DNA from 3 places in the Geobacillus sp. FSL W8-1251 genome. Region 2 is predicted to be linked to each of the others. Evidence: riboswitches for the same ligand, from Rfam matches in the RefSeq annotation. Region 2 holds a riboswitch; each other region holds the start of a gene.

Region 1 (6,640 bases), 170 kb from region 2:
CGAGTAGCGCTGGCCTTGGTATTTGGCGGCGAAGCGCTCTTCCATCGTAAAATCCGGGTCGTCCGGGAAGCCCCAACGGTCGCGCATAATTTGGTGGATGCGCTCGGCGAATCCTTCGGCAATCTCGAGCGCCAACGCTTGGATGGCATGGCTTTTCAAAAATTCGCCTTCGTCTTTCCACTGTTGGGCGAGTTCGCGGACGCCATGACCGGCCGTGACGGCGAACAAGCCGACGTAATCCATTTCGCCGCTTTCTTTCGATTTCAAATAATCGGCGAGGCAAAGATGCGGCGCCCGCGGTTGGCGCGGAAAGTCGAACGTCTCGAGCACAGTTTTGCGATCAACCGGATCGTAAACGTAGACGCGGTTGCCGTCGCTTTGCGCCGGGAAGAAGCGGTAGACGCCGGCGGGTTGAATCCAGCCGCGTTCTTTCGCTTCGGCAACGAGTTCGTCGACGACCGCTTTTAACGCCAACGCTTTTTCGTCCCGTTCTTCAAGCAGCCGCTTCACTTTTCCTTTCAAGCCGAGGTGGTGGCCGAGCACCATTTGCCAGTTGACGTACGGCAACACATGGTCAAGCGGCACGTTTCGCAGCACGTGGCGCTCGAGGTCGGCCGGGACATACACCGGCACATCGGTCGAGACGTTCGATTTGAACGCGGTGGCGACCGCCGTTGGCCGTGTCGGCTCGCTTTCGGCCGTTTCTTTTTTCTTGTAGTCAATCTCGCCCTGCTGGATTTGGTTGGCAAGGGCAAGCCCGTCCATGGCGTCTTTCGCGTACAGGACGACGCCGTCGTATTCGGGTGCGATTTTGTTTTCGGTAAATTTGCGCGTCAAGGCGGCGCCGCCGACTAAAATGGGCGTTGAGATGCCGGCTTGCCGCAAATCTTGGGCGGTGACGACCATCTGTTGGGCCGATTTGACAAGCAAGCCCGACAACCCGATGATGTCGGGCTGATGTTCGCGCACCGCTTCAATGAGTTGCTGCGGAGCGACTTTAATGCCGAGGTCGATCACCTCGTAGCCGTTGTTGCTTAAAATGATGTCGACCAAGTTTTTGCCGATATCATGCACATCGCCTTTGACGGTGGCGAGAATGACTTTTCCTTTTGTGCTTCCTTCTTTCTTTTCCATATACGGCTCTAAAAAGGCGACCGCTGCTTTCATCACTTCCGCGCTTTGCAATACTTCAGCGACGATGAGCTGGTTGTTGTTGAACAGCCGCCCGACTTCATCCATGCCGGCCATAAGCGGACCGTTGATGATCGACAGCGGATCGGAGTAGGTCTCAAGCGCCTTCTCTAAATCGGGAATGAGCCCGTCTTTCGACCCTTCAATGACGTAGCGGGCGAGCCGCTCTTCAAGGCTCAAGTTCTCCTCAGCCGGCTTGGCGGCGGTGATTTTGCTTCGGTAAAATTCGATAAAGGTGTTTAATGTTTCATCGCTCGTGTCAAACAAAAGCGCTTCGGCCATCCGCACTTCCTCTTCCGGAATCGAGGCGAACCGCTCAAGCTTCTCAGTGTTGACGATCGCATAATCGAGCCCAGCTTGCGTGCAACGGTACAAAAAGACGGAGTTGAGCACCTCGCGCCCGGCCGGCGGCAAGCCGAACGAGACGTTGCTGATGCCGAGCATCGTCAAGCAATGAGGCAGCCGCTCTTTAATGAGGCGGATGCCTTTGATCGTTTCATTCGCCGCGCCGATGTATTGCTCATCACCGGTGCCGACCGGGAAGACGAGCGGATCGAAAATGATGTCGCGCGCCGGCACCCCGTAGCGGTTAACGAGCAAGTCATACGAACGCAAGGCAATTTCCAGCTTCCGTTCGGCGGTGACCGCCATCCCTTGTTCATCGATCGTGCCGACGACGACAGCGGCGCCGTATTTGTGCAAGAGAGGAACGACTTTCGCAAACCGCTCCTCGCCGTCTTCCAAGTTGATCGAATTGATGATCGCTTTCCCTTGCGAGTAGGTGAGGGCGCGTTCAATGACGCGCTCGTCGGTCGAATCGATGACAAGCGGCACTTTCACTTTTTTCACGACTTCGCGGACGAACTGTTCCATGTCATGGAGTTCGTCGCGGTCTGGGTCGGCGAGGCAAATGTCGATGACATGGGCGCCGTTTTTCACTTGGGCGCGGGCGATTTCCGCCGCTTCTTCGTATTTCCCTTCGGCGATGAGGCGTTTGAATTTGCGCGAGCCGATCACGTTTGTCCGCTCGCCGACAAAGAGCGGGCGCATCGTTTCATCATAGATGAGCGCCTCGATGCCGGAAACGGCGTGGACATCAAACGAAGACGGGATCGCCCGCGGCGGGAGATCACGCACCGCTTCGGCAATGGCGCGGATATGATCCGGCGTCGTACCGCAACACCCGCCGACGATGTTGATCCATCCCTTTTCGGCAAAGCGGCGGATTTTCTCTGCCAACATCTCCGGCGTTTCATGGTAGCGGCCTTCCTCATCCGGCAGACCGGCGTTCGGGTAGCAGCTGACCGCCGTGTCAGCGAGCGAGGCGAGCGTGCGCAAATGGTCGGTCATAAACTCGGGGCCTGTCGCGCAGTTTAAGCCGACGGCGATCGGCTTCATATGGCGCACCGAGATGAAAAACGCATCGATCGCCTGCCCGGCGAGTGTCGTGCCCATCGGTTCGATCGTGCCGGAAATCATGAGCGGCACGCGGCGACCGACCGCTTCAAACGCCTTCGAAATGCCGAGAAAACCGGCTTTGACATTCAGCGTATCTTGGCACGTCTCGAGTAGGAGAAGGTCGACGCCTCCTAAGAGCAGTCCGCGCGCTTGTTCTTCGTAGGCGGCGACGAGTTCTTCAAACGTTGCGCCGCCTGTCACCGACAACGTTTTCGTCGTCGGCCCCATCGAACCGGCGACAAAGCGCGGCCAGTCCGGGGTGGAGAACGACTCAGCCGTTTGTTTGGCGAGTTTGGCCGCTTCGATGTTCAGCTCAAGCGCCAAATGACCGAGGCCATATTCGTCAAGCACGATGCGTGTCGCTCCGAACGTGTTCGTTTCAATGATATCAGCACCGGCTTCTAGGTACGCTTCATGAATGCGGCGGATGATATGCGGGGCGGTGAGGGTCAAATATTCGTTGCACCCTTCATACGCCTCGCCGCCAAAGTCGGCGGCCGATAGGTTGGCTCTTTGGATCATCGTGCCCATGGCGCCATCGATGACAAGAATTTTTCTTTGCAGTTGCTGTTCTAAGGTGACGTTAGCCATGAACAACTTTCCTTTCTTTGGCGGCCGCTTCTTTTTCGTGAATGTAGCGGACGAGCTCGACTGTCATGTCATAGCGCAAGAACGGCGTGATCAAATAAATGCCGTTAAACAAATCAAACGCAGCGTCAATGAGCGATTTGGCGATAGCGATGCCTTCCTTGGCTGCTTGCACCGGGTCGCCGCTGCAGGCGGCCATGCGGGCGCGAATCTCGTCAGAGAGCGTAATGCCCGGCACTTCATGATGCAAAAAGTCGGCGTTGCGCGCGCTCACAAGCGGCATAATGCCGATGTAAATCGGCGTGTCAAGATGCTTGGTTGCTTCGTACACTTCAACGATTTTCTCTTCCGAGTAAATCGGCTGGGTCAAGAAATAGTGGGCGCCGCATTGAATTTTTTTCTCCATTCGCTCAACTGCTTTATCCAAATGGCGGACGTTCGGGTTGAACGCAGCGCCGATCGAGAAGTTCGTTTTTTGCCCAAGCGGTTTGCCCGAGTACGACAGCCCTTCGTTAAACTGGCGGATCAAGCGGATCAAATCGAACGATGATAAATCATACACCGACGTTGCTCCTGGGAAGTCGCCGATTTTCGACGGGTCGCCGGTAATGGCGAGCACGTCGGTGATGCCGAGCGTATGCAAGCCCATCAAATGCGACTGTAAGCCGATCAAATTGCGATCGCGGCATGTAATATGCACAAGCGGGCGGATGCCGAGTTGCTCCTTGATGATCGTGGCGACAGCGGCGTTGCTGATGCGCGGCGTGGCGAGCGAGTTGTCGGCCAACGTCAGCGCATCGATGCCGGCGTCATGGAGCGCTTTCGCCCCAGCAAGAAACTTGTCAATGCCGAGTTGCTTCGGCGGATCTAGCTCCACAATGACCGAGCGGTACGTGCGGGCGAGCTCGGGAAGCGGAGTCGGCGCGGGCCGATCGGCTTGCACCGATACAGATGCCGTGCGCCGCTTCACCGTTTTTTCCGTCACCGGCGTCCGGTCGGCGAGCGCCTTTGCCATTGCCTCAATATGTTTCGGCGTCGTGCCGCAGCACCCGCCGATCAAGCGCACCCCTTGGTCGCGGAACGCTTTGGCTGTTTCCTCGAAATATTCAGCGTTCGTCTCATAGACAAGCCGGCCATCGCGGTAATCCGGGAGGCTCGCATTCGGATACGCCGACAAAAACGCCTGCTTCGGCAGCGGCACTTCCTCGAGCGACCGAAGCATATGATATGGACCGAGACGACAGTTCAGTCCGACGACATCGGCCCCGAGCGCCTCCAGGCGGATAAGGGCGTCCGCGAGCGGCGTGCCATCTTGCAAGACGCCGACTTCATGGAGCGAGACGTGAGCGATAATCGGCAAGTCGGTCTCTTTGCGGGCGATGGCAAGCACCGTCTCCAACTCTTCCAAATCGTAATACGTCTCGAGCAGCACGCCGTCGACTCCTTCAGCCAGCAGGACAAACAGCTGCTCGCGAAACGTCCGTTTCACTTCTTCAAGCGTGACGACGCTTTTGTTTAACGTGCGCAGCCCCCCGATCGTTCCGAGCACGTATGCCCGCCCGTTCGCCGCTTGCCTGGCGAGCCGCACCGCCGCGCGGTTGATGGCCGGCACCTCATCTTCAAGGCCGTAGCGGGCGAGTTTCACATAGTTGGCGCCGTATGTATTCGTCTGAATGACGTCGGCGCCCGCGGCGATATACGCTTCATGAATATGGACGATTTCATCTGGATTGGATAAATTCAATTCTTCAAAACAACGGTCAATGCCGTGCGAATATAAAAGCGTTCCCATCGCCCCGTCGGCGATGAGAATGCGCTCTTTCAACTCATCCAGCAATCCCACGTTCGATTCCCCCGTTTCTCCGTAGTAAAAGAAAAAAGCCTTCTATAAGAAGAAGACTTTTCATTCGCTTCTTCTTATCTTCCAGGCTTCCGCCTGTCTGGATTTAGCACCTTGGCCGCGGGCCAGGTTGCTGAGGGTTCACCGGGCCAGTCCCTCCCCCTCTCTTGATAAGAATGCCGGTATGCAATTGTGCGGTGACGTTTTGATGATTACTATATAATTTAATGTATTTTTCGAAATTATTCAATACGGTGAAGAAGGAAATTTCAAAAGTTAAAGAGATTCAGATAAAAAGAGCGGCTCGCGTCAAGGGCTCGGCGCTTTCCCGCATCGGGGGCAAAACTGAAAATCACGCTGCACATGTTCTCCGCAGTATGGGCAATACTTGTTTGTTTTCTCTTTGCCTCCAAATCGGACGTTCAGTGGGTCGGGCTCTTCCTCGCTGACGACAATGTCCAATAAGGACATGCGTTGTTTTCCCGTCGCATTTTTGTAATGGTAAATTGCTTGAAATACACCGATGGCGATGACGACAAGGCCGAAAAACGGAAAAAAGCGGGCGGCGGGAAACGGCGAGTCCGCGGTGATGGAGAAGGTCATCACCATCCAAAAGATGCCGAACAACACAGCGGCGATGCTGCCGAACAGCCCTTGCATCGACGGGACGCGGCCGGGTTTGATGCTTTTCAAGTGGATTCCTTCTCCATTCGTTTCATGTTGGTTGGGATTATTATACCATATGATGATGTAGGAAACATGGGATGACGTAATAAAAAAGAAGCATTGTATCTCCTCCCTTACCTTGTACTAATCTCTTAAAAGCATCTCTGTTTCATGTCAATAGCACGAAATATGTCGAAATATGTAAAAAAAGATAAAATTATCGAACGATTTCTCTTTTTTTTTTTTTTAGAGTCAAGGTGTATAATTAAAATGGATGATATTAACAAGGAATTTACTAGAAACCGCATCGCAGACAGGAGTGAAGTGGGTGAAACAATGGTCGTGGCCGTATTTTATTCTGATTAGCCTGCCGCTTGTTGTGTTGATTGGAGTTGCTTTTCGCCTAAAAGCGGCCAGCATGCCCATCAAAATAGGATTTATTGTATTGGTGCTGCTTTACGGCGGGGTTTATTCTCGTTTAGTGCGAAGGATGAGATAGACACAGAATGTTTTTGAAAAAAGTTTTGATCGATTATCATTTACTGGAAGGAGATGATAGGTTATGAGTTTGCTGGCGCTTGTTGCCGGGACGCTCGGCGTGTCACAGTCAATCGCGACGACGGTTGTTTCGATTGTGTTGACCGGCTCCACTCTCATTTCTATTATTCTTGGGATCACCGCTATTTTGTCAGGTGGAGTCGACGTCATTTTGGAAATTGGGTGGTCAGCTTTTGTCGCGACGGTGAAAAAAATAGTGGCGGAACGAGGAAAAGCAGCAGCGATTGCATGGTAAAAGGCAAAACGGCAGGGGAAAAACTCCCTGCCGTTCCTAATGAGTAAATCAGGTAGCGTCAAAAGTTCTATGAAAACTCCACACAGATCATCCCATTGAGCATC
Region 2 (8,956 bases):
GGCCGAGAGAATGCCCGGCTTCTCGTCCGCCTCGGCGATAATTTCGCCCCATGGGTCGATGATGAGCGAATGGCCGGCGAAGACGTTGTTCGGGTCGCGTCCGGCCCGGTTGCAAGCGACGACATAGCATTGGTTTTCAATCGCCCGCGCCATCAAGAGCGTCCGCCAATGGTGAAGGCGGGGAAGCGGCCATTCGGCGACGACAAACAGCACTTCCGCTCCGGCCAACGCATGGGCGCGAATCCACTCCGGAAATCGGATGTCATAGCAAATGACCCCAGCGCACGGCAGCCCGTCAAGCGAGAACAAGCCTGGCTCGTTTCCCGGCTGCAAATACAAATGTTCATCCATCAATTGGAACAGGTGAAGCTTGCTGTATTCGCCGACGATTTGGCCATGGCGGTTGGCCACGATCATCGTGTTTGTCACGCCGGCGGCTGTTTTTTTGGCGACCGAACCGGCGACGAAATGGACGCCGTACGTTTGCGCCAATCGGGAAGCGAGCGCCTTCGCCCGTTCGGCGCCTTCGTCGGCAATTTCATCCAGGCGCGTCAAATCGTAGCCGGTCGTCCATAACTCTGGCAGCACGATGATGTCAGCGCCGTCTTTGGCAGCGGATTCCACGGCCTGTTCGGCTTGCTGTTCGTTTTTTGCTGGATCGCCAAATGCAATGTCAAGCTGCAGGCAGGCGATGCGGATCGTCATGAGCGTTCACCTCGGAAAAAATTTTCTTTACATTTTGCTTTTAACGATATATGATGTTGCACTAGAATTTCAAGAATGTTTGAGAAGGTGTGGACGATGACGATCGAATTTCCCTTTTCCGAACTGCTTGAACAGCTGCCGAAGCAGTTTTTCGCCTCGCTCGTGGCGAAAGTCGGTGCGAAGATCAAGGCGGGTTATGATGTGATCAACTTAGGGCAGGGCAATCCGGATCAGCCGACGCCAAAGCATATCGTCGAGGCGATGCAGCGGGCGGCGGCCAATCCGAAATACCATAAATATTCGCCGTTTCAAGGCTACTCGTTTTTGAAAAAAGCCGTAGCGGCGTTTTACGCGCGCGAGTACGGGGTGACGATCGACCCGGCCCGCGAGGTCGCCATCTTGTTCGGCGGCAAAGCCGGGCTTGTCGAGCTGCCGCTTTGCCTCGTCAACCCGGGCGATGTCGTGCTCGTCCCGGACCCGGGTTATCCGGACTATTGGTCGGGAATCGCGCTCGCCCGCGCGCGGATGGAAATGATGCCGCTTGTCGCGGAGAATGAGTTTCTGCCGGATTATTCGGCCATTCCCAGGGCGGCGGCCGACCGGGCGAAACTGATGTTTTTAAACTATCCGAACAACCCGACCGGCGCGACGGCGACGAAGGAGTTTTTTGCTGAAACGGTGGCATTTGCGGAAAAGTACGGCATAGCCGTTGTGCATGATTTTGCCTATGGCGCGATCGGCTTTGACGGCCAAAAGCCGGTCAGCTTTCTAGAAGTGGACGGGGCGAAAGACATTGGCGTTGAAATCTACACGTTCTCGAAAACGTACAATATGGCCGGCTGGCGCGTGGCGTTCGCTGTCGGCAATGAGCGGATCATCCGTGCCATTGAGTTGTTGCAAGATCATTTGTACGTCAGCTTGTTCGGCGCCGTCCAAGAAGCGGCGGCAGCTGCGCTCCTCGGCCCGCAAGACTGCGTCGCGGAGCTCGTTGCCTTGTACGAGGCGCGCCGCAATACGTTTATTCATGCTTTGCGCGCGATCGGCTGGGAAGCGCCGGCGCCGTCTGGATCATTTTTCGCCTGGCTTCCGTTGCCAAAAGGCGCATCATCCGCCGAATTTGCCGATCTGTTGCTTGAGCGGGCGCATGTCGCCGTTGCCCCAGGCATCGGTTTTGGAAAACACGGCGAAGGGTATGTGCGCGTTGGATTGTTGACCGATGAAGCGCGGCTTCGCGAAGCGGCGGAGCGGATCGGCCGGCTCGGATTGTTTTGAAAAAAAGAGCGGCAATGAACCGTTGACGGGACAACGTTGACCAGGCTGTTTTAAAAAAATGATTGACAACGGCGGCAAAGGCTGTCATAATTCAAAGTAAATTTGCCAATCGTTTGACAAGTGCATAAACGAGCAGGCTTTCTTATCAAGAGCAGGCGGAGGGACGAGCCCAATGAAGCCCGGCAACCGGCTTGGCGCACGCTAAGCACGGTGCTAATTCTTGCAGCGGAAACGCTGGGAGATAAGAAGAGCGCCATGAATGAATGACGCCTCTTCTTAGGAAGGGGCTTTTTTATTTCGCCATATATTGAAAGAGGGATGGACGATGAGTGCAGTCATTGCGACGTATTTTCTTCATGATGAACACGATATTCGCCAAAAAGCGGAAGGAATCGCGCTCGGCTTGACAGTCGGCACATGGACCGACTTGCCGCAGCTAGAGCAAGACCAGCTTCGCAAGCATAAAGGGGAAGTCGTTGCGATCGAAGAGCTTGGCGAGAGCGAGCGGGTAAACGCCTATTTCGGCAAGCGGTTGAAGCGGGCAATCGTCAAAATCGCTTACCCGACCGTCAACTTCAGCGCCGATTTGCCAGCATTGTTGGTGACGACGTTCGGCAAGCTGTCGCTTGACGGGGAAGTGCGGTTGCTTGATTTGGAATTTCCGGAAGAATGGAAGCGGCAGTTTCCGGGGCCGCGCTTTGGCATCGCCGGCATTCGCGAAAAGGTCGGAGTGTACGACCGCCCGCTGTTGATGAGCATTTTCAAAGGCATCGTTGGCCGCGATTTGGCGTATTTGACATCAGAGTTGAAAAAGCAAGCGCTTGGCGGCGTTGACTTGGTCAAAGATGACGAAATTTTGTTTGACAGCGATCGTCTGCCATTTGCGAAGCGCATTACAGAAGGCAAAGCGGCGCTCGAAGAGGTGTACGAACAAACAGGCAAGCGGACGCTGTATGCCGTCAACTTGACCGGCAAAACGTTTGAACTGAAAGAAAAAGCGAAACGGGCGGCTGTGCTTGGCGCCGATGTGCTGTTGTTCAACGTGTTCGCCTATGGATTGGACGTCCTACAAGGGTTGCGGGAAGATGAAGAGATTTCCGTTCCGATCATGGCCCACCCGGCGTTCAGCGGCGCGATCACGCCGTCGGAGTTTTACGGCGTCGCCCCGTCGCTCTTGCTTGGAAAGCTTTTGCGGCTTGCCGGCGCCGACTTTGTTCTGTTCCCATCGCCGTACGGCAGCGTCGCCTTGGAGCGCGAGCAGGCGCTTGGCATCGCCCGGGCGCTGACCGATGAACAAGAGCCGTTTGCCCGGGCGTTTCCAGTGCCATCGGCCGGCATCCATCCGGGCTTGGTGCCGCTCCTTGTCCGCGATTTTGGCCTTGACAGCGTCGTCAACGCCGGCGGCGGCATCCACGGCCACCCGGACGGGGCGATCGGCGGCGGAAAGGCGTTTCGCGCCGCCATCGACGCAGCGCTGGTCGGCCGTCCGCTTCGTGAAGCGGCGAAAGACAACGAGGCGCTGCAAAAGGCGATCGACCGCTGGGGCGCTATTGAGGTGGAAGCATGACGAAACAACTCGTTCTTTTTTGCGATTTTGACGGCACGATCACGGAAAACGACAACATCATCGCGATTATGAAACAGTTCGCCCCGCCGGAGTGGGAGGCACTAAAGGACGACATTCTCGCCCAGCGCATCTCCGTTCAGGAAGGCGTCGGAAAAATGTTTTCGCTTCTTCCGTCAGCGCTGAAAGGGGAGATTGTTGACTTTTTGCTTAGCACCGCCCGCTTGCGCGAAGGGTTCCGCGAGTTTGTCGCATGGACAAAAGAGCAAAGCATCCCGCTCTATATCGTGAGCGGCGGCATCGACTTTTTCGTCTATCCGCTGCTTGAAGGGCTCATTGAACCGGAGCGGATTTTTTGCAACGGTTCCGATTTCAGCGGTGAGACGATCCGCATCACATGGCCGCATGCATGTGACAGCCGGTGCCAAAACGGCTGCGGCTGCTGCAAGCCGTCGCTATTGCGCAGGCTTGCCCGCCCGGACGGGTATCACGTCGTCATCGGCGATTCGATCACCGACTTGGCGGTGGCCAGGCAAGCCGACTATGTGCTGGCGCGCGATTTTCTGCTTTAAAAATGTCAAGAGCTTGACCTGCCGCACGCGCCATTTGCGACGTTTTTTGACGTGATGGATGCGTTGCAGCGAATGGAGGTGATCGTATGAGCATCGTCGTGAAAAAGTGGAACGAGCTTGCGGAAGTGAAAGCCGAGCTCGCCGCCTGCGATTGGTTTTTCGCAACAAGCGGCAATTTGTCGATCAAAGTGACGGACGACCCGTTGACGTTTTTGGTGACAGTGAGCGGCAAGGATAAGCGGAAGCAAACGGATGAGGACTTCTTGCTCGTTGACGCTGCTGGCCGACCAGCGGAGAAAACACATTTAAAGCCATCAGCGGAGACGCTGCTGCATGTGGAAATTTACAACCGCACAAACGCCGGTTGCGTCTTGCACGTTCATACCGTGGACAACAATTTGATTTCTGAACTGTATGCGTCAAACGGGGAAGCAGTCTTTTCCGGCCAAGAAATCATCAAGGCGTTTGGCATTTGGGAAGAAAACGCCGCAGTGCGCATCCCGATCATTAACAATGACGCCGACATCCCGACGCTGGCTCGGGAGTTTGCGAACCATGTTCATGGCGACGCCGGCGCTGTGTTGATCCACAACCACGGCATTACCGTCTGGGGACGAACGGCGTTTGAAGCGAAAAAACATTTGGAAGCGTGGGAGTTTTTGTTCAGCTGGCAGGTGAAGCGGCTGCTTTTGCAACGGGCCGGCCTGCCGGTTGGTTAATATACATCCTGAATCCGTGACAAAACATCTTTACAATGGTCGCAAACCGTTGATACGATAAGGGAAAACGACGTTGACGATTCTTCATCAAGTAGGTGATATGATGAAAGATTTCCCGATTCGGTTTGTATTGACAGATGAAGCGATTACCCCAAGTGCTGGGCTTGCTCTCGTTGGCTACTTACTGCACCAAACGAAACTGGATAAACGGGTAAACGCACTTCGGCTTCCAACGGTTCGTCGAGAAGTGCACATTTCCCATAGCGATGTCATTCGCTCGATGATTGGCTTGCTTGCCACAGGAAAAACGGATTTCGATCATATCGAAGCGTATCGTCAGGACGATATCTTTTCGGCATCGATGGGGATTCAGCACGTGCCTTCCTCTCCAACCTTGCGACAACGACTCGATCAGCTCGCTTGTCTTCCGATGACCGAAACGATTCTTTGGGAGGAGTCCATACGTCTGTTGATTCAACGACATGCCACTTTGTCCCCTTGTTGGACCAAAGGAAAGACGACATGGCTTCCCCTTGATATAGATGGTTCCCCATTTGACAACTCCGATACGAAAAAAGAAGGAGTCAGTCGAACGTATAAAGGATTTGACGGTTTTACACCGTTGTTTGCGTATGCAGGGAAGGAAGGGTATCTCGTTCATGCCGAGTTGCGTCCAGGGAAACAACATGTGCAAGACAACATGCCCTCGTTTTTAGTCACCGCTATCCGTCGAGCTCGTCAACTGACTTCATCTCGTCTGCTTGTTCGCATGGATGCAGGAAACGATGCAGAAGCGAATGTGCACGTATGCCTAAAGGAAGACGTGGACTTTGTCATCAAGCGAAACTTACGCCGAGAATCGAAAGCGCTTTGGTTCCAGATCGCTTCGCAAAAGGGCAGACGCGTCGATGATGGACAAAGCGAAGGAGTACAAACGTATGAGTTATGCCTTCCACAGACCGCAGCGATCGATGGAAACACGTATACGTACGTTCAAGTCACCCAAGTGACGGAACGGACGATGGAACGAAATGGACAGCTGATGCTCGTTCCTGATTATGAAGTGGAAAGCTATTGGGTGCGGCTCAAAGGATACGAGCATGTTCGAATGAGCGATGTGCTCGCGTTGTATCATGACCATGCGACATGCGAACAGTTTCATAGCGAACTGAAGAGCGACTTAGATTTAGAGCGGCTTCCATCTGGGAAGATGAAAACGAATGCGCTCGTGTTGGTCATGGGAGCCTTCGTTTACAATCTTCTTCGTCTGATTGGACAAGATCTATTAAGCGATCCGAGACATCCGTTGCACCACAAAGTGAAACGCCGTCGCATCAAGACGATTATTCAGACGGTGATCACGATGGCAGGTCGACTCGTCCGCCGATCACGACAGATCTGGATGAAACTGACGCGAAGGAGTGGGTACAGTATACTCCTACTGAATGTGTATCAAAAATGGAAAGAGGCAAGATAACAACTCACATTTCGCACCCTAACAAGGTCAAAACAAAGGATTTTTTATTTAGTTTTTCAGAATAACTTTTTGACCAACACGACGAGCGATGGCAATCCTTTTTTTACCATCGATGGTCGTTCCGTATGACGTTACACGTAAATGCTCTCATCCAGCCCCAACCCCTGCAGAATCCTTCATTGTTCAGGGGTGAGGGAGCGATCCAGTGAGCGTTGGATGCGCCCATCCGGCAGCTCCAGCAGGATGACGTTCACATATTGAAACAGCTGAAAAATCGCCCGTCCCGTCGGTCGGGTCAGCTTGCGGCCTCCGGCGCCCTTTAATGGGTGTTCGGGTGTGATGAACTGGCGCACTCGGCGCTGAAAGACGCGGTAAATGGCCAAGGCCAAGAGAAACAAATAGCCCAATACCGCAACTCGTTCTGGCTTTTTGACATAGATCTCATCCGTGAAAAAAGGGTCTTTCAAAAAAGCGAAGTTCATTTCCACCGAGATCTGCCCTTTATACAGCTTCAAGATCTCTTGGGCATCCATGGGTTGGCCCTTCCATTCCTTCGGAACGGTCGTGACGAGGACAAACCGGGACGCTTTCCGTCTCGCCTGTTCCCACGCGTCTTGGTCGAATTCGACGTCAAGGTGCAAGAAATACAGCGTCTCCACCTCGGGTTCCGCCCCTTTTTTCGGCCGTCCGCGCCGTTTTTTCGGGCGTACGATCTCTTCGACCGCGGCCTCAACCCGATGAAACCGGGGGCGAAGGGACGCCTTGAGGGACGCCAAGGCTTGTTCGGCATCTTCCCGGCAGGAGAAGGGGTGACGCTCCCAACGGGCTTGTTCCTCGCGAAGAAGCTCCGCTTCTTTGGTTCGTTCTTTTTCAAGCGTCTTTCCTTTGCGCTGGTCGAGCGCGCTCGATTCAACAACGATCAGCCGAACGGGGTGGCCTTCATACGTCGAGGCCGTTTCCCATACCCGGTACGTGGCGCCGTTTCTCTCCGCCAACGTAAAGGGATCGCTCCACGTCGTGTCCTCAGCATCCGCTTCGGCCAGCGCGGTTTTCACGATCCGGAGCGACGAAGGGCCTCTGGTGATCAAAAAGGCGTTGGCCGCTTTGGTTTGCGCCAGGGTCTCTTTCGTCATCGCGGCAGAATCGGCCACGTAAATCCATTCGTCTTCGATTTTGGCCTGCTTCAGCTGTTCGTGGACACGGGACAGCACCTCCGGATTCCACGTTTTGTCAGGCAGGTTGCCGTCGTGCACATCGCCGTAAAACGGGATGCCGTCCTCGTTGCCGACCAGTCCGAAACCGATCTGTTTTTGCCAACGATGATGGCGGTTATAGCCATGTGTGATCTGCAAAGCCTCTAATGAGGCCGATTCATACGCGCCGTAAACCGTCTTGTCCGTCGTATCGGCGTGAAAGGCTCGGAGGGAAAGGCCTTCTTTGCGATAAATGTGAATCAAGCAAGTGCTGATCACCTTGTGAATATCGGCCTCATACAAGCGGTCGAGATGACGAGCCAAGGCATCGTCGTTCAACCAGGAAGGATGGAGACCGGGACGGATGAGTTTCTCTAGATCGATCTCCTGAGCCCATCGTTCCACGTGAACGAGGGCTTGCCGGCCGTCAAACATATTGTAGATGATGGCCTGAACGGCATCGCTGACTCGAGTCTGGCACTGTGGATCAACGGGAACGAGATGGTCAATCAATTGGGGCAGGCCCAGTTTCTTGAATAGGGCACTTATTATATTCAAATAATAATTGCGATAGACCTTTTTGACTTGAACGTTCATAAGAGAAAAACTCCTTTACGTTCCTTGTGTGTCAAGGATTCATTCGACATCGGAACGAAAAAATCCTCCCGATTTTCGTTGAGAGGGTGCGAAATGTGAGATAACAAACAGATGTTCGGGTACTCATATCCATCACTCCCCCCTGTACTTTTTTTGTCTCTTTTTTGGTTTGTATCTCCATAAAAGAGGATTTATCTCGTTTTCAAACATGAAAGTGGTGCAGGGAATCATCAAAAAAAGGGATGTATGGATCATATATCCATAGAACTAACACCAAAATCAAAGTTGATTTCCAACCATCACGGATTCAGGATACATCTTTTAGAAGGGGGATTTTGACATGGCCGTCATCAAAGTGAGAAAAACAGGTGAAGTGATTACAGGAGAGGAGAATGTGCGCGCCTTTTTAAACAGCCAAGGCGTCCTGTACGAGCATTGGGACATTGCCAAACTGCCGGAGCATTTGCGCGACAAATACGTGCTCACCGATGAAGAGAAAAATGAAATTTTGGCGGCGTTCAAAGATGAAATTGAAGACTTGGCGGCGCGCCGCGGCTACAAAACATGGGATATCGTCGCTCTGTCCGATGCGACGCCGAACTTGGATGAACTGCTGAAAAAATTTGAACAAGTGCACATCCATACGGAAGACGAAGTGCGCGCCATTACGGCCGGCCATGGCATTTTCATTATCAAAGGCGACAAAGAGACCGGCTATTTTGACGTCGAGCTGGAAGCCGGCGATGTCATTTCCGTGCCGGAAGGGAATCCGCACTACTTTACGCTCATGGACGACCGCCAAGTCGTAGCCGTCCGCCTGTTCATCAACCCGTCCGGTTGGGTCGCCCATCCGTATG
Region 3 (8,956 bases), 1.5 Mb from region 2:
CGTCTCGATTGAGCACGCCTGGCGGCTGGAACGGCGGCTGAAGCAGCTCGGCAAACCGGTCACGGCTTGGTACTTCCCTGAGTTCACCCACTATTTTCCGCCGCAAGCCAATCGCGAGACGGTGCAAAGGCTCACGGAATGGATGAAACAACAGCCGACGATGTGATACGATACAACTAGAGGGGCGGCTGCGTGCGCCGCTCGGGTGGCGGCGCGGCCGCCAACGAATCGATGGGGTGCCAAGGAGGTTGGAATCATATGGGCATGCCGATGGAGCTGCAGACGGTCATTGTGACAAAAGGAAAGGAACAGCGCGTTCAAGGAAATGTGTTTGTGTTGAAAAAAGAAGGCTACCGCTTGTATCCGCTTGACGTGCCGCTTGAAGTGCGCCGGACGGTGCAAAGCGAAGCGAGCGGCGTCGCGGTCGTGAGAAAGCTCGAATGGGAAGACAGTCGGACGACGGTGACGTATGAGCTCGTCAGCCTGTATTCGACGAATTGAACGAGGCTGCACACCATGAAGCGGCTGAATGAGAGCTGAACGGGTTCATCGGACAGGAGCGCAAACGGAAGAACGGTTTGCGCTCTTGGCTCAAGTTTTTTCCGTCTATAGTTAACTTGTGGCGTCAGGCCGGTTCAGACAAGCATAAAAATAGCCTTTGCTTGAGGATTTCCTGTGCGACGTTTGATCATACCATAAAAAAAGTAGGGGGGAGGAGAAGGAGTTTGGCCGCGGAGAGCGAATATCATACGATGAATTCGATGCCGCAAGGAGGGGAAACGTGGCCAAACCGCGAATCGATCACGACCGGTTGTTCAAAGAGCTGCTGTCGACGTTTTTCGAAGAGTTTTTGCTTCTTTTCTTTCCCAACGTGTACGAGCACATCGACGTTCGCCACCTTTCTTTCCTCACAGAAGAACTGTTTACCGACGTGACGGCCGGAGAGAAGCATCGCGTCGACTTGTTGGTCGAAACGAAGATGAAGGGGGAGGAAGGGCTCATCATCGTCCATGTCGAACACCAAAGCTACGCACAGCGGACCTTCCCCGAGCGAATGTTCCTCTACTTCAGCCGCTTGTTTCAAAAATACCGCCGCCGCATTCTTCCGATCGCCATCTTCAGCTATGATGAACACCACGATGAACCTTCCTCATTGGTCGTCCAGTTTCCGTTTTTGACCGTTCTCGACTTCCGCTTTCTGACGGTGGAGCTGCGCAAACTGCCGTGGCGCGCGTACATCCGCCATGACAATCCCGTCGCCGCTGCCTTGTTAAGCAAAATGGGGTATAATGAAGAAGAAAAGGTCGAAGTGAAAAAAGAATTTTTGCGCATGCTCGTCCGCCTTGAGCTCGATGAGGCGAAACAGCGGCTGTTGTTCGGTTTTTTTGAAACGTATTTGCGGTTGTCCGAAGAGGAGGAAGCCAAACTGCGAAACGAGGTGAGCCAAATGGAAACGAAGGAAGCGAAGCAAGTGATGGAGCTCATCGTCTCGTACGAACAGCGGGGAATGGAAAAGGGAATTCAACAAGGAGTCAAACAAGGGATGAAGCAAGGGCGCCAAAAAGGGATTGAGGAAGGGAAAATCGACATCGCGAAGAAAATGTTGGCGAAAGGGTACGATGTCGACACGATCCACGAGCTGACCGGGCTGCCGGCGGAAAAGATTGAACAGCTGAAGAAGTAAACCCGCCTTCGCATTGTCGTCGACCTCCAATCGTACAAAAATCCCGGGGGATCGACGACAATCATTTTATGCGTTCGAAAAAACAGCCGGACAGGGAACGGCTCCCTGTCCGGCTGGGTTCTTGTTACACGAGCGGTCCGCCGAGTTTTTCGATGGACGGATCGATGTGGGCGAATTTTTGGAAGTTGGCGCGGAATTTTTGCGCTAGCTCTTTTGCTTTTTGTTCGTATGCTTGTTTGTCGGCCCATGTGTTTTGCGGCTGCAGGACGTCATCCGGCACGCCCGGGACGCGGGTCGGGATGGCGAGGCCGAAAATCGGATCTTTGACCGTTTCGACGTTGTCGAGCTCCCCTTTGACGGCGGCTTGCACCATCGCCCGGGTGTAGGCGAGCTTCATGCGGCTTCCGACGCCGTACGGCCCCCCTGTCCAGCCGGTGTTGACCAAAAAGACGCGGACGTTGTGTTCGGCGATTTTTTGCCCGAGCATTTCCGCGTACTCAACGGCCGGGCGCGGCAAAAACGGTGCGCCGAAGCACGTTGAGAACGTTGCTTCCGGTTCGGTGACGCCGCGTTCGGTGCCGGCGAGCTTGCTTGTGTAGCCGCTTAAGAAATGGTACATCGCCTGTTCGCGCGTCAGCTTGCTGATCGGCGGCAGGACGCCGAACGCATCGGCTGTCAAAAACACGATCGTGGACGGATGGCCGGCGACGCTCGGGTCGATGATGTTTTGGATCGCCTGAAGCGGGTAGGCGGCGCGTGTGTTTTCCGTCAGCGTGCCGTCGTCGTAATTCGGCACCCGCGTCGCGTCATCGAGAACGACGTTTTCGAGCACCGCGCCGAAGCCGATGGCGTCAAAAATTTGCGGCTCTTTCTCGCGCGATAGCTTGATGCATTTCGCATAGCAGCCGCCTTCGATGTTGAAAATGCCGCGGCTTGACCAACCGTGTTCGTCATCGCCGATCAAGCGGCGGTTCGGGTCGGTCGAGAGCGTCGTTTTTCCCGTTCCCGACAAGCCGAAAAAGAGGGCGACGTCGCCTTCCTGCCCGACGTTGGCCGAGCAGTGCATCGGCAGGATGCCTTGTTCCGGCAGCACATAGTTCATGACCGAGAAAATCGATTTTTTCATTTCGCCGGCATACTCGGTGCCGCCGATCAACACGGTGCGCCGTTCAAACGAGATGATGATGAACGCTTCCGAGCGCGTCCCGTCCACCTTCGGGTCGGCTTTAAAGTTCGGCGCGCAAATGACGGTGAATTGCGGCTCGTGCGCGGCGAGCTCCTCGGCGCTCGGGCGGATGAACAGCTGATGGACGAACAAGTTGTGCCAGGCGAATTCGTTGACGACTTGAATCGGCAGCCGGTATTTCGGATCGGCGCCGGCAAAGCCTTTAAAGACGAACAGTTCATCTTGTTTCATTAAATAATCGAGCACTTTGTCGTACAGTTTCTCAAACGTTTCCGGAGACATCGGCTGGTTGACCGTTCCCCAGTCGATCGTTTGCTTCGTGGACGGTTCTTCGACGATGTATTTGTCTTTCGGCGACCGCCCCGTGTACTTGCCGGTTGTCACCGCGACGGCTCCGGTGTGGGTCAGCCGTCCTTCGTTCCGTTGCAGGACTTTCTCGACGAGCTCGGCGACGGACAATTGGTGATGTACGTACGGTTTTTGTAGCAATAAATCAAGCTTATTCGTCATGTTTGTGATCCCCATGTTCAAAACCTGCCTTCTTTTTGTAATCACTCTTGAAAATAGTATAACACATTTTTATTAATAGCCCATACTAATTGCGTGGGTTTTTCAAACTTTATTTTTGCCCAATGTGTCGATTTCCTTGAGGAAATAATTTTCTCGGCTGGAAATGATAAAAAATGAATTTTGATAGTTGACTTTGCCGATTCCGTTGCGATAAGATAAGTCATTGAACGGATACTCTTATCCCGAGCCGGTGGAGGGACAGGCCCGATGAAGCCCAGCAACCGTCACAACTGGACATGTGTGAAATGGTGCTAACCTGTGGCAAGGCGCAGTCCTTGAACGATAAGAGTGAAAGGAAGCAATACGATTGCCATGACCTTTCCTCAGCCGTTACAGGAAAGGTTTTTTATATTGCGAAGGGAAAAAGGGAAATGAGTTCCGTGTCGCCACATTATGCCAAGAGGAGGAAACAAACCGAATGTCAGCCAAACGCCGCTTGTTTACTTCAGAGTCTGTGACGGAAGGACATCCGGATAAAATTTGCGACCAAATTTCTGACGCCATTTTGGATGCCATTTTGGAAAAAGATCCGACCGCCCGCGTCGCCTGCGAAACGAGCGTCACGACCGGGCTGGTGCTCGTGAGCGGGGAAATCACGACATCAACATACGTGGACATTCCGCGCATCGTCCGCGATACGATCCGGGAGATCGGCTACACGCGCGCCAAATACGGATTTGACGCTGATACGTGCGCGGTGCTGACGTCGATTGACGAACAATCGCCGGACATTGCGATGGGGGTGGACCGGGCGCTCGAGGCGCGCGAAGGTCAGATGACTGATGAGGAAATTGAAGCGATCGGCGCCGGCGACCAAGGATTGATGTTTGGGTTCGCCTGCAATGAGACGGAAGAATTGATGCCACTGCCGATTTCGCTTGCGCACCGCTTGGCGCGCCGATTGGCGGAAGTGCGCAAAACGGACGTCTTGCCGTACTTGCGGCCGGACGGGAAAACGCAAGTGACGATCGAATACGATGAAAACGGCAAACCGGTGCGCGTCGATACGATCGTCGTTTCCGCGCAGCACCATCCGGAAATTACGCAAGAGCAAATCGAGCGCGACATTAAAGAGCAGGTCATCAAGCCGGTCGTGCCCGCGGAGCTGCTTGATGAGAACACGAACTATTTCATCAACCCGACAGGACGGTTTGTCATCGGCGGTCCGCAAGGGGATGCTGGGTTGACGGGGCGCAAAATCATCGTCGATACGTACGGCGGCTACGCCCGCCACGGCGGTGGCGCGTTCTCGGGCAAAGATCCGACGAAAGTCGACCGCTCGGCAGCGTATGCGGCCCGCTATGTCGCGAAAAACATCGTCGCGGCAGGACTGGCCGACAAATGCGAAGTGCAGCTCGCCTACGCGATCGGCGTCGCCCGTCCGGTATCGATTTCCATTGATACATTCGGCACCGGCAAAGTGTCGGAAGATATTTTGATTGAGGTCGTGCGCAGCAACTTCGATCTCCGCCCGGCGGGCATCATCAAAATGCTTGACCTGCGCCGCCCGATTTACAAACAGACGGCTGCTTACGGCCATTTTGGGCGTACGGACATCGACTTGCCGTGGGAGCGCACTGATAAAGCGACGACGCTGAGAGAACAAGCGCTGGCGCTGGCGGACAAGTGATGAAAGAAAAAGAGCTGCCTGATCACGGTAGCTCTTTTTTGTCGGCGCACGATGTCCGCTGTTGCTGCAGCGCTTTGTAATACTGCCCTTTCTCGACATATTCGCGGCGGATGCGCTCCATTTCGCGGATATCGTCTTCCGTCAGTTCGCGGACGACTTTCGCCGGCCGGCCGAGGGCGAGCGTGTTGGGTGGAATTTTTTTGCCCGGCGGCACTAAACTGCCGGCGCCGATAAACGCGCCTTCCCCGATTTCCGCGCGGTCCAAAATGATTGAGCCCATGCCGATGAGCGCGTTTTTGCGAACGATGGCGCTGTGCAAAATGACTTGATGGCCGACCGTCACCCCGTCCTCAATGATAAGCGGATTGTTTGGACTTTGATGCAAAATTGAGTTATCTTGAATATTGACCCGGTTGCCAATCACCGTTGGTGCCACATCGCCGCGAATGACGGTATTGAACCAAATGCTTGTCTCTTCGCCGATCACGACATCGCCGGTGATCGTCACATAGTCGGCGATAAAGGCGGAGGCGGCAATTTGCGGCGTTTTGCCTTTGTATGGGTAAATCATGGGCGTTCGTTCCTTTCTGTTGCAAAATCGATCGTTCACCATGTATTGTACAACGCTGCGTCCAAATCGCCAACGAAAGCGAGCGCGCCTAATCGGGATTGGTGAAAAATGTTTCGTTTCGCCCGATGAGTGGTTGGGATCGGGGAAGAAGATCCGATTTCAAAAAGCTTCTCAACGTGAGAAGAACCGTTGTTGAGCGGCTTTTTCATTCCGTCGCCAACCCTTTTATGATTTGCCCCGGCCGCATTGATGGCAATACTGGAAGACGAGATCGCAAGCTGTTCAGACGCGAAACAATTTTGGTTGCCGATAAGATGGAAATGCTAGGAGACGAGACCATGGTGTTTGCACCTGAGGTGAACCGATTGAACATTCCGAAAAACCCCATCGCCTTGATGAAAATGGTGTATCGTGACGTGCTTCCGCTTGTCCACCGCGAGCTTGCCTATTGGCGGCGCCAGGCCGAGCGCATTCCCGACCCGGAGCTTCGGAGCCAGGCCTTGGCGAGCATCGCGTCGAAAACGTTCCATTGCGAAGGCGGCTCCATTTTGGCGCTTTTGGCCGGAGAAAACATGGAGGATTGCATCCGCTTTATCGTGGCTTACCAGACGATTAGCGATTATTTGGATAATTTGTGCGACCGCAGCACCTCGCTCGATCCGCTCGACTTTCGCGCCTTGCACGATTCGATGCCGGACGCGTTGACAATCGGCGCCGAGCCGTCGAACTATTACCGCCATCGCCGCGAACAGGAAGACGGCGGCTATTTGCCGGCGCTTGTCCGCACGTGCCAAGAGGTGCTCAAGACGGTGCGCCATTATGAGACGATCGCCCCATTTTTGCATGAATTGGCCGGATATTATTGCGACTTGCAAGTGCATAAACATGTCGAAGCGAGCGAGCGGGTGCCGCGGCTGGAGAAATGGTTCGCGCAATACAAAGACGCCTTGCCGCCGATGGAGTGGTATGAGTTTTCCGCCTGCTCCGGTTCGACGCTCGGTATTTTCTGTCTCGTCGCCTATGCGTTTGGCGAATCGCTGCCGCCGGAGATGGCGAGACAAGTGCGCGACGGTTATTTTCCATACATTCAAGGGCTGCACATTTTGCTCGACTATTTGATCGATCAAGAGGAAGATCGAGCCGGCGGCGATTTGAATTTTTGCTTTTACTATCCGAATGAAACGGTGATGCTTGAGCGGCTTTGCCATTTCATCGAAGAGGCCGACCGCCATGTCGGCGCCCTTCCGCACGGCCAGTTTCACCGCCTTATTCACCGAGGGCTTCTTGGGTTGTATTTGTCGGATGCCAAGGTGAAAAAGCAACGCGGTCTGCACCGGCTGGCGCGCCGGCTCGTCCGCGCCGGCGGGGCGGCGTCGATGTTTTTTTATTGGAACGGAAAAGCGTACCGCTTTTGGCAGGAGCGACAAAAACGGCTGTCCTTTTCGTAAGGGCAGCCGTTTGCTTGTACTGGCGAGAGCAGTGGTTCGTCGGCGGATCGGACGGAATCAGGCGCTCCCATCCGCCCGATTCTCGAGTGCGATCAAAAACGGCGGGTTGTTTTGCCGATTGATGAATTCGTATTTCAAGGCATGGACGCGCCGTTGATCAAGAAAGCGGACGTAATCAAGGAGCGCGTCGCGTTCGCGCTTTCCCTCCGGATGGCCGTGGTAGACGACAAGAACGATGATGCCGCCCGGCTTTAGGATGGAAAGAAGCTGCTCGACCGCTTGAATCGTCGATTCCGGCTGGGTGGCGATTTGCTTATTGCCGCCCGGCAAATAGCCGAGGTTGAACACGGCGCCGGCGATGCGTCCGTGAACGGAGTTGGGGAGCGTTTCGAGCAGCAGGCTATGGCTTGTCTGAAACAGCGTCACCCGCCCGTCCAGCCCGTGTTCGGCGAGGCGGGCTCTGGCCGCCGCGATCGCTTCGGCTTGAATATCAAAACCAAACACATGCCCGCGCTCCCCGACGAGCTCGGCTAAAAAGACGGTGTCATGGCCGTTGCCAACCGTCGCATCGACGGCGATGTCGCCTTCGTTGACTGCTTGATCAAGCAAAAAGCGGGCAAACGGCAAAATATTCATGATGGCCATGCGTTTGCCACCCCCTGTTCGCGCCGCTTTCCTTGAAAGCTGTCCCGCCGCTTGAGTTCAGCGTCAATGGCGTTTAGCCCTTCCCATTTGTTGACGCTCCACATCGGGCCAAAATCGCCCGATCTGGCGGCGCTGCAAAACGTGCAGTCGCCATACGTCACCGTCCCATCGCGGTTCGGGCAGTCAAACCTGCCGTCAAGGGCGACTTTGAACACGTTTGGGCCGAACGTTTGCTGCAAATGGCAGTTCCATGTGTGATACCGTTTTCCGTCGGCGGCATATGGAAATGGGATTGCGTTTGTCACGGCCGTTCTCTCCTTGTGCTGAAATGGCATCATCCTTGCATTGTACCACGGATGGCGGCAAAAAGCGACTGTTGCCAATCATTGACGTGATACAGATGAAAGCGTCGGCGCATAGTAAAGATGAGGGAACATCATGAAAAGAGGTGAGCGCATGGCGACAAGACAATCGGTGGAAGAATTTTTGCAGCGGTGCGAAGACGTCATCCGCTTTGCGAAAGAACAATATACGGAAGCGCAAAAGCAAGAGCACTACAACATCACGGAATACACAAACGCCCAGCAAATGCTTGAGCAGACAGTCAACGATTTGGCTCACTTGGCGCGAAGTTGCAACGCCCAGCAGCGCGAACAGCTGCATCGGATGCGGCTTCAGCTTGAGCAGCTGCAAAACGAGATGATTTTGCTTGACCGATGAAACAAGAGCTTTGCACGATGGCCGCTATCGAAGGTCCTGGTGCATAACAAGCGGATGTTGCCTGACCGGTGAAACGGAAAGCAACCGCAGGGCGGCTGTCTGCTTGATGGCGAACACAAGGAGGAACAAGGAATGAAGCGACGTCTGAAACAAACGAACCCGGAGCAAAAAACGCGCAACGGTCACAACAACAACGATTTGGAACTCGGCCAAGACTTTGATCCGGTGAAACTGGCGAAAAAACAGTATGAACAAACAGGTGGCCAGCCGGCCCGCTCCAAGCAGCGGAACGGGTGACGCGCCGCTGTCTGTGAGGGCGCCATGCCGCCCTCTTTTTTTGATTGCTTTTTTTCGCTTTCCCACATACAATTAGTTTGGGAGTCGAAATAGCAGACGAAAAGGATGATGACCGATGCCCCGCGCTCTTTGGTGGCTGCTTGTCGGCATGGCGCTCAATGTCACAGGAGCGTCGTTTTTATGGCCGCTAAATACCATTTATTTG

What was found. A riboswitch is a leader RNA that binds a small molecule or an ion and turns the genes downstream of it on or off. The one in region 2 is predicted to bind S-adenosylmethionine.
Positions count from the first base shown of each region.
Region 1: linked by a shared signal. The riboswitch ahead of NSS88_RS04905 (bifunctional homocysteine S-methyltransferase/methylenetetrahydrofolate reductase) and the one ahead of mtnW (2,3-diketo-5-methylthiopentyl-1-phosphate enolase) in region 2 are both predicted to bind S-adenosylmethionine.
Region 3: linked by a shared signal. The riboswitch ahead of metK (methionine adenosyltransferase) and the one ahead of mtnW (2,3-diketo-5-methylthiopentyl-1-phosphate enolase) in region 2 are both predicted to bind S-adenosylmethionine.

Region 1 is NZ_JBBOUF010000001.1:954,295-960,934, reverse strand. It holds gene metH (methionine synthase) at 1-3,240, opposite strand, end outside; gene NSS88_RS04905 (bifunctional homocysteine S-methyltransferase/methylenetetrahydrofolate reductase) at 3,233-5,080, opposite strand; SAM riboswitch class I at 5,152-5,254, opposite strand; gene NSS88_RS04900 (zinc ribbon domain-containing protein) at 5,387-5,770, opposite strand; gene NSS88_RS04895 (hypothetical protein) at 6,072-6,242, shown strand; gene NSS88_RS04890 (uberolysin/carnocyclin family circular bacteriocin) at 6,306-6,536, shown strand.
Region 2 is NZ_JBBOUF010000001.1:786,730-795,685, reverse strand. It holds gene NSS88_RS04040 (carbon-nitrogen family hydrolase) at 1-705, opposite strand, end outside; gene NSS88_RS04035 (pyridoxal phosphate-dependent aminotransferase) at 802-1,977, shown strand; SAM riboswitch class I at 2,117-2,225, shown strand; gene mtnW (2,3-diketo-5-methylthiopentyl-1-phosphate enolase) at 2,303-3,544, shown strand; partial or broken gene mtnX (2-hydroxy-3-keto-5-methylthiopentenyl-1-phosphate phosphatase) at 3,541-4,203, shown strand; gene NSS88_RS04020 (methylthioribulose 1-phosphate dehydratase) at 4,200-4,832, shown strand; gene NSS88_RS04015 (IS1380-like element ISGsp2 family transposase) at 4,936-6,309, shown strand; gene NSS88_RS04010 (IS1634 family transposase) at 6,486-8,099, opposite strand; gene NSS88_RS04005 (1,2-dihydroxy-3-keto-5-methylthiopentene dioxygenase) at 8,440-8,956, shown strand, end outside.
Region 3 is NZ_JBBOUF010000001.1:2,260,332-2,269,287, forward strand. It holds gene NSS88_RS11940 (alpha/beta hydrolase family protein) at 1-166, shown strand, start outside; gene NSS88_RS11945 (DUF2584 domain-containing protein) at 259-501, shown strand; gene NSS88_RS11950 (Rpn family recombination-promoting nuclease/putative transposase) at 782-1,684, shown strand; gene pckA (phosphoenolpyruvate carboxykinase (ATP)) at 1,809-3,395, opposite strand; SAM riboswitch class I at 3,615-3,729, shown strand; gene metK (methionine adenosyltransferase) at 3,859-5,070, shown strand; gene NSS88_RS11965 (gamma carbonic anhydrase) at 5,093-5,641, opposite strand; gene NSS88_RS11970 (tetraprenyl-beta-curcumene synthase family protein) at 5,980-7,089, shown strand; gene NSS88_RS11975 (tRNA (mnm(5)s(2)U34)-methyltransferase) at 7,147-7,734, opposite strand; partial or broken gene NSS88_RS11980 (hypothetical protein) at 7,845-8,069, opposite strand; gene NSS88_RS11985 (YtzC family protein) at 8,191-8,454, shown strand; gene NSS88_RS11990 (hypothetical protein) at 8,587-8,751, shown strand; gene NSS88_RS11995 (MDR family MFS transporter) at 8,867-8,956, shown strand, end outside.